DNA from 2 places in the Sodalis sp. C49 genome. Region 2 is predicted to be linked to the other one. Evidence: predicted binding sites of a transcription regulator. Region 2 holds the regulator's gene; the other holds the start of a gene.
What was found. Region 2 encodes sigma-54, which starts transcription at its own class of promoters, with help from an activator protein. Its sites were predicted from a motif close to GTTGGCACANNTTTCGCTNT; they were not measured.

Region 1: the regulator sigma-54 is predicted to act here: its motif matches at 4,490-4,509, upstream of ABUK12_RS14365 (gamma-glutamyltransferase family protein).

The regions. Positions count from the first base shown of each region.
Region 1 covers NZ_CP163303.1:3,187,157-3,193,375, reverse strand. The annotation lists gene ABUK12_RS14385 (GntR family transcriptional regulator) at 1-236, shown strand, start outside; gene ABUK12_RS14380 (aspartate/glutamate racemase family protein) at 347-1,087, shown strand; gene ABUK12_RS14375 (AtzE family amidohydrolase) at 1,145-2,554, opposite strand; gene hpxX (oxalurate catabolism protein HpxX) at 2,551-2,760, opposite strand; gene ABUK12_RS14365 (gamma-glutamyltransferase family protein) at 2,860-4,446, opposite strand; gene ABUK12_RS14360 (MurR/RpiR family transcriptional regulator) at 4,593-5,438, shown strand; gene ABUK12_RS14355 (transporter substrate-binding domain-containing protein) at 5,669-6,219, shown strand, end outside.
Region 2 covers NZ_CP163303.1:4,308,457-4,314,675, reverse strand. The annotation lists gene lptC (LPS export ABC transporter periplasmic protein LptC) at 1-401, shown strand, start outside; gene lptA (lipopolysaccharide ABC transporter substrate-binding protein LptA) at 379-960, shown strand; gene lptB (LPS export ABC transporter ATP-binding protein) at 975-1,700, shown strand; gene rpoN (RNA polymerase factor sigma-54) at 1,748-3,181, shown strand; gene hpf (ribosome hibernation promoting factor) at 3,205-3,492, shown strand; gene ptsN (PTS IIA-like nitrogen regulatory protein PtsN) at 3,599-4,078, shown strand; gene rapZ (RNase adapter RapZ) at 4,190-5,044, shown strand; gene npr (PTS phosphocarrier protein NPr) at 5,041-5,313, shown strand; gene ABUK12_RS19435 (BglG family transcription antiterminator) at 5,314-6,219, opposite strand, start outside.

The DNA.
Region 1 (6,219 bases), 1.1 Mb from region 2:
AGCTCACCCTGCGCTCCTCGCTGGTGATTGCCGCTTATGGCGCGCCGTGGCAGCAGGGTTGCCGCTGCCATGATCACCAGCAGCTGGTCGCGGTGTTAAAGGCGGGGGATACCCCATCGCTGGTGCGGCAGATGGAACAGCATTTCGACGATATCCTGGCGAATCTTCATTTCGAGCGCAGCGGCGAAACCACGCCGGACTTTGCGCGCTTATTCTCGCCGGCGGTAAAAGGGTAGTACTTGCCCGGTTCCGGCCCTGGGCGGCACAGAAATCTGGCCGCCCGGGCGTAACCGGATAACCATCGCCGTATATTCGGTGCAGGCACAGGTAGAAAGGAGCCGCGATAATGGCCGCTTGTCGTATACAATTAATCAATCCCAACACCAGCGTTGCCATGACCGAGCGGATCCAGACGGCCGCGCGGCGCGTTGCCGCGCCGGGCACCGATATCGTCGCGGTCTGTCCGGCGGAGGGCGTATCCTCGGTGGAAGGGCATTTCGACGAAGCGGTGGCGACCATGGGCGTGCTGCAACGGGTGAAACAGGGCCGCGAACAGGGGATGAACGGGCATGTCATCGCCTGCTTCGGCGATCCGGGCCTGCTGGCGGCGCGGGAACTGGCCGGCGCGCCGGTGGTCGGCATTGCCGAGGCGGCGATGCATATGGCGACCCTGGTGGCGACCCGTTTTTCGGTGGTCACCACCCTGCCGCGCACGCTGGTTATCGCCCGCCAGCTATTGCACAGCTACGGTTTCGAGCGGCACTGTTCCCGGCTGCGCGCCATTGATTTACCGGTGCTGGCGCTGGAGGATCATTCGGGGCTGGCGCAGCAGCAGGTGCGGGAGCATTGCATCCGGGCCAAGCGGGAAGACGGTATCGGCGCCATTATACTGGGTTGCGCCGGAATGGCCGACCTGGCGCAGGAGCTGACCGGGGAACTGCAACTGCCGGTGATAGACGGCGTCAGCGCCGCCATCAAGCTGATTGAATCCCTTTACGCCATGGGATTGTCCACCAGCAAATACGGCGATCTGGATTATCCCCTGCCAAAAGAGATCAGCGGCCATTTTAACGGGCTGAACCTGTAGACCAGCCCGTAAAACCCGGCATTTAACGTTGCCCCCCGTGGCCTGCGTCGTCAGCCGTCAGGCCGCTTTTTGGCAGGCGGCGGTCGCCGCTACCACGCCGCTTTGCTCGAGCGCCCGCGCGGCGCGCAGGCAGAGATCCTCACGCCACGGCGCGGCGATCAGCTGCACGCCGATCGGCATCCCGCCCGCGATGGTGAGCGGTACGGTCACCACCGGCAGACCCAGAAACGACACCGGCTGGGTCAGCATGCCCATGCTGGCGCGCACCGGCAGCGCCTGGCCATTAACGGTAAACGTGTCCTGGCCGATAAGCGTGGCGCAGCAGGGCGTGGCCGGCGCCAGCAAAATATCCCAGTGGGCGAATAGCGGCTGGATGCGCTCCTGCAAATAGCGGCGAAAACGCTGCGCCTGGATATACCACGCGGAAGGGAGCATCGCGCCGGCCAGCAGGCGCTCGCGCGACAGCGGCTCAAAGCGGTGCGGTTCCCGCCGCAACGCCGGCAGGTAACGGTTGCCTCCCTCCGACGCGCTGAGGATAAAGGCCGCCGAGCGGGCGAGCGCCGCCTCGGGGAACATCACCTCTTCGTCCGCGCCCAGCGCCCGGGCGACGGTGTCCAGCGCCCTGGCGGCATCCGCGTCGCACCAAGCGCGGAAATACCCGCCCAGCACCGCGCAGCGCAGCCCCTCCTGTCCCCGGTCCAGCAGCGGCAGCGTCGGGCTGACCGGCCGGTCGGCCTGGAACCCGTCCCCGGGGTCAATGCCCTGCAACGCGTCATAGACCGCGCTGAGATCTTCACAGCACAGCGCCATCGGCCCGATATGATCCAGACTGGCGACAAATGAATGCGTACCGCCGCGCGACAGCCGGCCGAAGGTGGGTTTTAAGCCCAGGATGCCGCACAGTGACGACGGCACCCGGATGGAACCGTTGGTATCGCTGCCCAGGGAAAACTTTACCAGCCCGGCGGCCACCGCGGCGGCCGACCCGCCGGAGGAGCCGCCGGCGATGCGCGCCGGGTCGCGTGGATTGCGGGTAGCGCCATAATGGCTGTTCTCGGTGGTAAAACCATAGGCGTAGGCATCCATATTCAGCATGCCGGACAGCATGGCGCCGCTGCCGGCCAGTTTGGCCACCGCCCAGGCGTCCCGCTGCGCCGCGGCGCGATCGCTGTACAGGCTGGCGCCGGCCAGGGTGGTTTCGCCCGCCACGTCAAACAGGTTTTTCACGCCATAAGGGACGCCCGCCAGCGGCGGCAGGGGGGAGCCGGCACGGCGCAGCGCGTCCAGGGCGTCGGCTTCGCTTAACATTCTCTGCGTCGTGACCCGGGTCCAGGCGTTCAGCGCCGGATTGGCGGCGTCGATGGCGTCCAGGACGGCGCGGGCGATCTCACGGGCCGATACCTCGCCCCCGGCCAGCAGGGCGGTGATCTCGGCTATCGATAATGACGCCAGGGTGGTGATGTTCATGCCTTGTAGACTCCCGCCACGTCCAGCCGGTCATCCAGCGGAAAGGCCATCAGTGGGGCCGCCATGGCGGCGATGCGCTCAAACTGCGCCAGCAGCTCCGCGCGCCTGGCGTCATCAAGCTTAAGCGCCAGCACGCTTTCCATCTGGCGGATATAGGCCGCGCAATCGATGGGAACGGCATCGCCAGGCAAGGAATCGTTTGGCATTGAGTCGCCGGGCGCTGAATCGCCCGGTACGGAAACCATGGGTACCGCATCGGTCGGAATCAAGGGCTTATCCATCAGGTTCTCCAGGTTTTGTTAACACTAAAATCCGGCGGCGCTGCCGTTGCTGCGCGGGTCAAACGCGCCCTCCAGCATCCCGTTGGTATGGCGCACTATCGCGCCGGCGTGTCCGACCGCTTCGCTGAAATCCGGCAGGGACTCCACCTCGTGGCCGAGTGCGCGCAGGGCATCAAAGGTGGCGCCGCTAAAACGCCCTTCGAGTTTCAGGGTATCGGTGGCCTGCCCCCAGGTCCGCCCCAGCAGCCAGCGGGGCGCGTTGACGGCTTGCTGCAACGGCATGCCCTGCATGATATGGCGGGTAAATATCGCCGCCTGGGTCTGCGGCTGGCCGTCCCCGCCCATGGCGCCGTAGACCATGACCCGGCCGTCATGCAGCTTTGCGGCGGCCGGATTAAGCGTATGGAACGGATATTTGCCCGGCGCCAGCGCCCGCAAATGCCCGGGCTCCAGGCTAAAGGCGGCGCCGCGGTTTTGCCACAATATACCGCTTTTCGGCAGCACCACGCCGCTGCCGAATTCGTGGTAAATGCTCTGGATAAAGGACACCGCCAGCCCGCTGCTGTCCACCGTGCCCATCCATACCGTATCCCCCGGCGCCAGCATACTGCCCCAGGGCGCGGCGCGTTCGGCGTCCACCCGGCGCGCCAGGCCGTCCAGGAAAGCGGGCGCCAGCAGGGCGTCAGGATCGCAGGCCAGGTGCGCCGGGTCGGTGATAACTTCATCGCGCAGCGCGAACGCCAGCTTGGTGGCCTCGACGATGCGATGGATGGTCTGGGTTTCAGACTGCGCGGCCATGGACAGGCGATCGGTAATGCCGAGGATGGCCAGCGACACCAGGCCCTGGGTGGGCGGCGCCAGGTTAAACAGCTCGCCTTTGCCGTGCGCCAGGCGCAGCGGGGCGCGCCGTCTGGCGCGGTAAGCGGCCAAATCCGCGGCGGTGACCGGCATGCCGATCGCCTTCATTTCCTGGGCCATGCCGGCGGCTACCGGGCCGCGGTAAAAACTGTCCAGTCCCTGCTCCGCCAGGGCGATAAGGGTTTCGGCGAGCCGCGGCTGGGTAAAGCGGCTGCCGGCCAGCGGAATCTCCCGATGGGGAAAAAACACCCGGGCAAAATCCACCCGGCCCGCCAGTTCGGAGAATTTGGCGCGGGAAGCCTGTTCCTGCGACAGGGAAACCGGCATGCCGTCGGCGGCATAACGGATGGCATCCGCGAGCAGGCTTGATAGCGGCAGCCGCGGGTAGCCCATTTCCGCCGAGAGCGACAGCGCCTCAGCCCAGCCGGCCACCGTGCCCGCCACCGTCAGCGCCGACATCGCGCCGCGATGGGGGATAAGCGCCTCATCCCGGTAAAAATCGAAGGTCGCCAGCGAACCCGCCGGGCCGCCGGCATCGATGGCGACCGGCTCGCCGCGCGGCGGCACGATAAGCCAGAAACCATCGCCGCCCAGGCCGTTCATATGCGGGTAGACCACCGCGATGGACGCGGCGGCGGCCACCATCGCTTCAATGGCGTTGCCGCCCGCGCGCAGGACGGCCAGCGCGCTTTCGCTGGCAAGATGATGCGGCGTCACCGCCATGCCCATCGGCGCCATGGAACTGTTGTTCATCGTGGTCAATATCTCTTGTTAACGGGCGGAGGCTGGCAACAGTTAAGCAAGAGGCGTTCCAACCCGCGCCGCCGGATTCATTTGCCTGCGCCGCGGCAGGATATGCTAGGGTAATATGAAACAAAGGTTGCAGCCGGGAAGGAGATATGAAGCAATTCGATGAGCGCCTGCGCGCCGCTTATGCGCAGCTTTCACCGCAGGAACAGCGGGTCGCCGCGTTTATCCTCGATCATTTCGACGATCTGATCAGTTATAACAGCGCGGAGCTGTCGCGTTTAAGCGGCGTCTCCAAGGCGACCGTCAGCCGGCTGTTCAAACGCCTGGGTTATGATAACTATCGCCAGATGCGCGACGAACTGCGGGTGTTGCGCCAAAGCGGGATGCCGTTAACCGATAGCCGCGACGCGGTCCAGGGCAACACGCTGTTGTCACGGCATTACAAACAGGAAATGGCTAACCTGACCTACTGGGTCAACCGGCTGGACGGCGCGCAGTTTTCCGCGGTGATAACGGCGATGGATAATGCCCGGCGTCTGTGCCTGGTGGGCTTGCGCAACAGCTATCCGGTGGCGATGCACCTGCGCCAGCAACTGCTGCAGGTGCGCGGGCGGGTGAGCCTGCTGCCGCAGCCGGGGCAGACGCTGGCCGAAGAAATAGTGGATCTGACCGCCGAGGATATGGTGGTGGTGGTGGCGTTTCGCCGGCGCACGCCGCAAATCCGGCCGTTATTACTGCAGCTTAAAAATAACGCCGTGCCGGTGCTGCTGATAAGCGAGCCCCAGGCGCAGGCGCTGATTCCGCTGGCGCGCTGGCATATCGCCGCAACGCTTGACAGCGTATCGGCGTTTGATTCCTACTCGTCTGCCATGAGCCTGGCGAACCTTATCAGCAACGCATTGCTGCATCATACCCTGGCCCAGGGACGGGCGCGCATCCACAGTATCGCCGATGGGTATGGCGAACTGGATGAGCTTGAACCCCGGGGTTCATAAAAAAAACAGCGCGACATAGCGGTGCGTTTGCACTTTATGGGTGCGTTATTTTCCCGCCGCAGGGCCAAGGCTTTGCCATTCCCGTTAGCATAACCCCGCTTATGGCGGGGCAGGCCTGATATTTTCCCTTTGCGTTCCCCGGAGTGAATCGATGGTTTCATTTGGCACATTAGTTGCAGATAATTAGCCTGAGAATCATTTGTTTCATTACTTCATCTTGGGAACCCGGTATGCAAATCAGAAAACAGCTTATAGCCCTGGCGGGCGCGGTCCTGTTGTTTACCCAGGCGGGGGCGGCCCTGGCCGATCAGTTACAGCAAATCCAGCAGCGCGGCGTGCTGCGGGTCGCCATTCCACAGGACTTCCCCCCTTTTGGGTCGGTCGGCACCGATCTGCAGCCCCAGGGCTACGATATCGACATGGCGCGTTACCTGGCCGACAAGATGAAGCTGAAATTGCAACTGGTGCCGGTGACCAGCGCCAACCGGGTGCCTTATTTGCAAACGGACAAGGTCGATCTGGTGATTTCCAGTTTGGGTAAAAACGCCGAGCGCGAAAAAACCATTGATTTCAGCCGCGCTTACGCGCCGTTTTTCCTCGGCGTCTTCGGGCCGAAGGACGACGGGCTGAAAGCGCCGGCGGAACTGGCCGGCAAAACGGTGGGGGTGACCCGCGGCGCGGTGGAGGATATGGTGCTGACCGATCTGGCGCCGAAGGATGCCCAGATCAAGCGTTATGAAGATAACAACACCACGCTGTCGGCCTATATGTCCGGCCAGGT
Region 2 (6,219 bases):
GCGCCATGAATTATCGCTTGATTTCCGAGCACGTCGAGCACTTCGCCGTCGAGCAGATTAGCTGGTTTACCCAGCCGGTGGCGACGATGTACGATGAGAATAAAGTCGCCACCTGGACAGTCCGGTCCGATCGGGCCAAGCTGACCAATGATAAAATGCTTTATTTATACGGCCATGTTCAGGTTGACAGTCTGACCGAAACCTCACAACTGCAGCGTATCAGAACCGATAACGCGGTGGTGAATCTTGTTACGCAGGATGTTTCCTCCGATGACGAGGTGACCCTATATGGCATCGGATTTAACTCTAAAGGCATGAAAATGCGCGGAAACCTGCGGAACAAGACTGCCGAGCTGATTGAAAAGGTTAAGACCTCTTATGAAATCCAAAATCCAAAATAACATCTGTTACGTTTTTGCGGCCGGCGCGCTGCTGCTGGCGAGCGCCAATGCCCTGGCGCTGACCGGCGATACCGACCAGCCGATCAATATTGATTCCGAGCAGCAGGCCGTCGATATGCAGACCAATGTCGTCACCCTTACCGGTACGGTGGTGGTCAAACAAGGCTCCATCGACATCCGGGCGGACAAAGTGGTCATCACCCGCCCCAACGGCGAACAGGGCAAGGAAGTGGTCGAGGGTTACGGCAATCCGGTGACGTTTTACCAGATGCAGGACAACGGCAAGCCGGTGAAGGGCCATGCGCAAAAGGTCCGCTATGAGCTGGCCAACGATTTTGTGGTGCTGACCGGCGACGCTTATCTCGAACAGCTCGACAGCAACGTCAAGGGCGATCGCATCACCTACCTGGTGAAACAACAGCAAATGGAAGCCTTCAGCGACAAGGGCAAACGGGTCACCACCGTATTGGTGCCATCCCAGCTGCAGGATAAGAACCCGGCGGGCGCGGCACCCAAAGCGTCCTCAGCGCCCAAGGCGCCCAAATCCGGCACTAAATAAGAGTAATTGAACCCATGGCAACATTAATCGCAGAAAACCTGGCTAAAGCCTACAAGGGCCGACATGTGGTGGAAGACGTCAGCCTCAAGGTCAGCTCAGGGGAAATCGTCGGGTTGCTGGGGCCGAACGGGGCCGGCAAGACCACCACGTTCTACATGGTGGTCGGCATCATCCAGCGCGACGCCGGGCGCATTATTATCGATGACGACGATATCAGCCTGCTGCCGTTGCATACCCGCGCCCGGCGCGGCATCGGCTACCTGCCGCAGGAAGCGTCGATTTTCCGCCGCCTGAGCGTGTTTGATAACCTGATGGCGGTATTGCAGATCAGAAACGATCTCAGCGCTTCGCAGCGCGACGACCGCGCCAATGCGCTGATGGAAGAATTCCATATCGCCCATCTGCGCGATAACCTGGGGCAATCATTATCCGGCGGCGAACGGCGGCGGGTGGAAATTGCCCGCGCCCTGGCGGCCAACCCCAAATTCATCCTGCTTGACGAGCCTTTTGCCGGCGTCGACCCGATTTCCGTCATCGATATCAAGAAAATCATTGAACATCTGCGCGATAGCGGCCTGGGCGTGCTGATTACCGATCATAACGTACGCGAAACATTGGACGTCTGCGAGCGCGCCTATATCGTAAGCCAGGGACATCTTATCGCCCATGGCACACCCGCCGAAATCCTTCAGGACGAGCAGGTGAAGCGTGTTTATCTGGGCGAAGAGTTCCGCCTCTGATAAGGTGTCCTGAAGTGAAAGCCCCAAGAGGTTAATTGACGCATTATATGAAGCAAGGTTTGCAACTCAGGTTTAGTCAGCAACTCGCCATGACTCCGCAGTTACAGCAAGCAATACGCCTGCTGCAACTGTCTACGCTTGAACTTCAGCAGGAGATTCAAACCGCGCTGGAAAGCAACCCCTTACTTGAGCAAACCGATGTCCATGAAGAAATAGACTCACACGACGTACCCGACAGCGAATCGCTTGATACCCGCGAGGCGATGGAGCAGAAGGACATGCCGGAAGAACTGCCGCTGGACGCCACCTGGGACGAAATGTACTCGGCGGGCACGCCTTCGGGCACCGGCACCGACTACCGCGACGAAGAACTGCCGATTTACCAGGGCGAGACCATCCAGACCCTGCAGGATTATCTGATGTGGCAGGTGGAGCTGACGCCGTTTTCCGATACCGATATCGCCATTGCCACCTCCATTGTCGACGCGGTGGATGAAACCGGTTACCTGACGGTGCCGCTGGAAGATATCCTCGAGTGCATCGGCGACGACAGCGTCACCATGGACGAAGTGGAAGCGGTATTAAAACGCGTGCAGCGCTTTGATCCGGTGGGCGTGGCGGCGCGGGATCTGCGGGATTGCCTGCTGATCCAGCTATCGCAGCTGTCGAAGGATTTCCCTTACCTGAACGAAGCCAGGCTTATCGTCAGCGACTATCTCGATCTGCTGGCCAGCCATGATTTCCGCAGCCTGCTGCGGTCCACCCGCCTAAAGGAAGACGTGCTGAAATCCGCCATGGCGCTGATCCAATCCCTCGATCCCCGGCCCGGCCAGTCAATCAACACCACCGAATCGCAATATGTCATCCCGGACGTCCTGGTGCGCAAGGTGCATAATCGCTGGACGGTGGAGCTCAATACCGACAGCATTCCCAATCTTAAAATCAACCAGCAATACGCCGCGCTCGGCAATACCACCCGCAATGACTCGGACGGACAATTTATCCGCAGCCATCTGCAGGAAGCGCGCTGGTTGATCAAAAGCCTGGAAAGTCGTAATGACACGCTGTTAAAAGTGACCCGCTGCATCGTGGAGCAGCAACAGGCGTTTTTCGATCAGGGAGAAGAGTATATGCGGCCCATGGTGCTGGCGGATATCGCCCAGGCGGTGGAGATGCATGAATCGACGATATCCCGCGTCACGACGCAAAAATATCTGCACAGCCCGCGCGGCATTTTTGAACTGAAATATTTTTTCTCCAGCCACGTCAATACCGAGGGGGGAGGCGAAGCGTCTTCTACGGCCATTCGTGCGCTGGTGAGAAAATTAATCGCCGCGGAAAACCCGGCGAAGCCGCTAAGCGATAGCAAGCTGACCACCCTGCTTTCCGATCAGGGCATTATGGTGGCGCGGCGAACCGTGGCAAAATACCGAGAGTCTTTGTCCATCCCGCCGTCAAACCAGCGTAAGCAAATGGTTTGACCTCTACAGAGAAGGAAGACACTATGCAGCTGAATATTACCGGACAGCGCGTTGAAATCACCGATGCTTTGCGCGATTTCGTGACGACGAAATTTTCCAAGCTGGAACAATACTTCGACCGGATCAATCAGGTATATATTGTTCTGAAGATCGAAAAAGTCCAGCAGATTGCCGAAGCGACGATCCATGTCAACGGCGGTGAGCTGCACGCGACGTCAGAGGCGGACGATATGTATGCCGCCGTCGATTTGCTGATCGACAAGCTGACGCGCCAGTTGAACAAACATAAAGAGAAACTGAAACAGTACTGAATTCACTGTAGCCATTATCGCTACCTAACCTCACATCGGCTCGTTATCCGTACGATAACGGGCCGATGAGTCTTAAAGGTGAAACAAGCGCCTTAAGTGAAATGAAATGACTAACGATACAGCTTTGCAAATAAACACGGTGTTAAGCCTTGAGTGCACCCGCGGCTCCATCCACTGCCAGAGCAAAAAGCGCGCGCTGGAAATTATCAGCGAGCTGGCGGCCAAGCAGCTCAACCTGGCGCCGCAGGTGGTGTTCGAGGCCGTATTGACCCGTGAACGCATGGGCAGTACCGGTATCGGCAACGGTATCGCCATCCCGCACGGCAAGCTGGAAGAAGACACCCTGCGCGCGGTCGGTGTGTTTATCCGCCTGGAGCAGCCCATTGCCTTTGATGCGATAGATAACCAACCGGTGGATTTGCTGTTTGCGCTATTGGTGCCGGCCGAGCAGTGTAAAACCCATTTGCACACCCTGGCCCTGGTGGCCAAGCGCCTGGCCGATAAAACGGTCTGCCGTCGCCTGCGCGCCGCGCAAAGCGATGAAGAGCTGTATGCCATAATGACGGAAACGGAAGCCGGGTCTTAACGCGCCGGGTCGGATTGCCTGCCCGGCGCTGTACCGACCAGCGGGGAGTCATTGGCGCGATTACGGCAAGCGTGGCCAATGGGTCAATAAAAATACCAGAGGGGAGTCGTCATGGTGCTGATGATTGTCAGCGGTCGATCCGGTTCAGGGAAATCAGTCGCGCTGCGCGCGCTGGAAGATATGGGGTTTTATTGCGTCGATAACCTGCCGGTGGTGCTGCTGCCGCAATTGGCCAATACGCTGGCCGATCGGAATATCTCCGCCGCGGTGAGCATTGATGTGCGCAATATGCCCGAGACGCCGGAGATTTTCGAGCACGCCATGGACAACCTGCCGCAAAGCTTTTCGCCGCAGCTGTTGTTCCTCGACGCCGATCGCAGCACCCTCATCAGGCGGTATAGCGATACCCGGCGCCTGCATCCGTTATCCAGCAAGAACCTGTCGCTGGAAAGCGCCATTGATGAAGAGAATGAACTGCTGGAACCGCTGCGCTCCCGCGCGGATCTGATTATCGATACCACGGAAATGTCGGTGCATGAGCTGGCGGAAATGCTGCGTGCCCGGCTGCTGGGCAAACGCGAGCGCGAGCTGACCATCGTGTTCGAGTCTTTCGGCTATAAGCACGGCCTGCCCATCGACGCCGATTATGTTTTCGACGTGCGTTTCCTGCCCAACCCGCACTGGGATCCCAAACTGCGGCCGATGACCGGGCTGGATAAGCCGGTGGCGGCCTTTCTCGACCGCCATACCGAAGTGCATAATTTTATCTATCAAACCCGCAGTTACCTGGAGTTATGGTTGCCGATGCTGGAAACCAATAACCGCAGCTACCTGACCGTGGCCATTGGCTGCACCGGCGGCAAACACCGCTCGGTCTACGTGGCCGAGCAGCTGGCGGACTATTTCCGTTCACGCGGTAAAAACGTCCAGTCCCGGCACCGCACCCTGGAAAAGCGCAAACCATGACGGTTAAACAAACGGTGGAAATCAAGAACCGCCTGGGCATGCACGCCCGGCCGGCAATGAAGCTATTCGATCTGGTGCAAAGCTTTGACGCGGAGGTGTTGCTGCGCAACGATAGCGGCACCGAAGCGGAAGCCAGCAGCGTTATCGCCCTGCTGATGCTGGACTCGGCCAAAGGCCGGGTGATCGAGGTGGAGGCCACCGGCCCGGATGAGATACAGGCGCTGGCGGCGGTGATCGAGCTGTTTAACGCCGGTTTCGACGAAGACTGATCACGCGCGGCTCAGGCTATCGATGGCCACCGCCTTGAAGCCGGCGAAATCGCGGCTGTCGCGCAGCCTGGGCATGGAGCGCTCGCGCACGAAGGTCACGAACAGCTCATAGATCGCCATCGCCTCTTCATAATCGGTCTTATTGATCGCCAGCAGGAAAATCACGTAGGCGGTTTCATTATCGCCCCAGGCTATGCCCTGCGGCGCCAGAATGGTGTAAATCACCGTCTGCCTGGCCAGCAGCCCCAGGGAATGCGGCAGCGCAATGCCGTCGCCCAACAGGGTACTGACGATAGCCTCGCGCTCCACCACCGAGGGATAGAAATCTTTATCCACAACCCCTTCCCGCTTCAGCTGGCCGCATACCTGCTTAAACAGCGCCTGCTGGGTCAGCGGCCGGTCGACAATCATAAAATGCTGTTCAGAAAAGAACTTTTCCAGCATATAAGGGCGGGTGCGATCCACCAGCACCAGTTTGCCCAGCTGTTCGAGCTGATAGTCGCTGGGGAACGGCGCCAGCACCATCACCGGTTTGTTTTTTTCACCGATCCTGACGGTGGAAATGACAAAATCCTCCTCCAGCGCCGGCAGCTTGTCATATTCCCGTAATGAAATCACCTGCGTCACGGCAATCTGCGGATATTTGCGCTTGAGCATCGCCTGGATCATGCGCACCGTCGAGTTGCCGCTGTCGCAGACCAGCAGCGCCTGCGGATGGCGCTGGTAGCCGATATTGTAGTGCCGTTCCAGGCCGACGCCGATATGCAGGACCAGATAGCCTATCTCGTTTTCACTGATGACATACGGGGTATATTTGCCCCAGCTGGTTACCGCCGCCAGCGTCACGTCATAGGCCATGGGATAGTGCTGCTTGATGTTGGCCAGCAGCGGATTGGGAATGGTGAT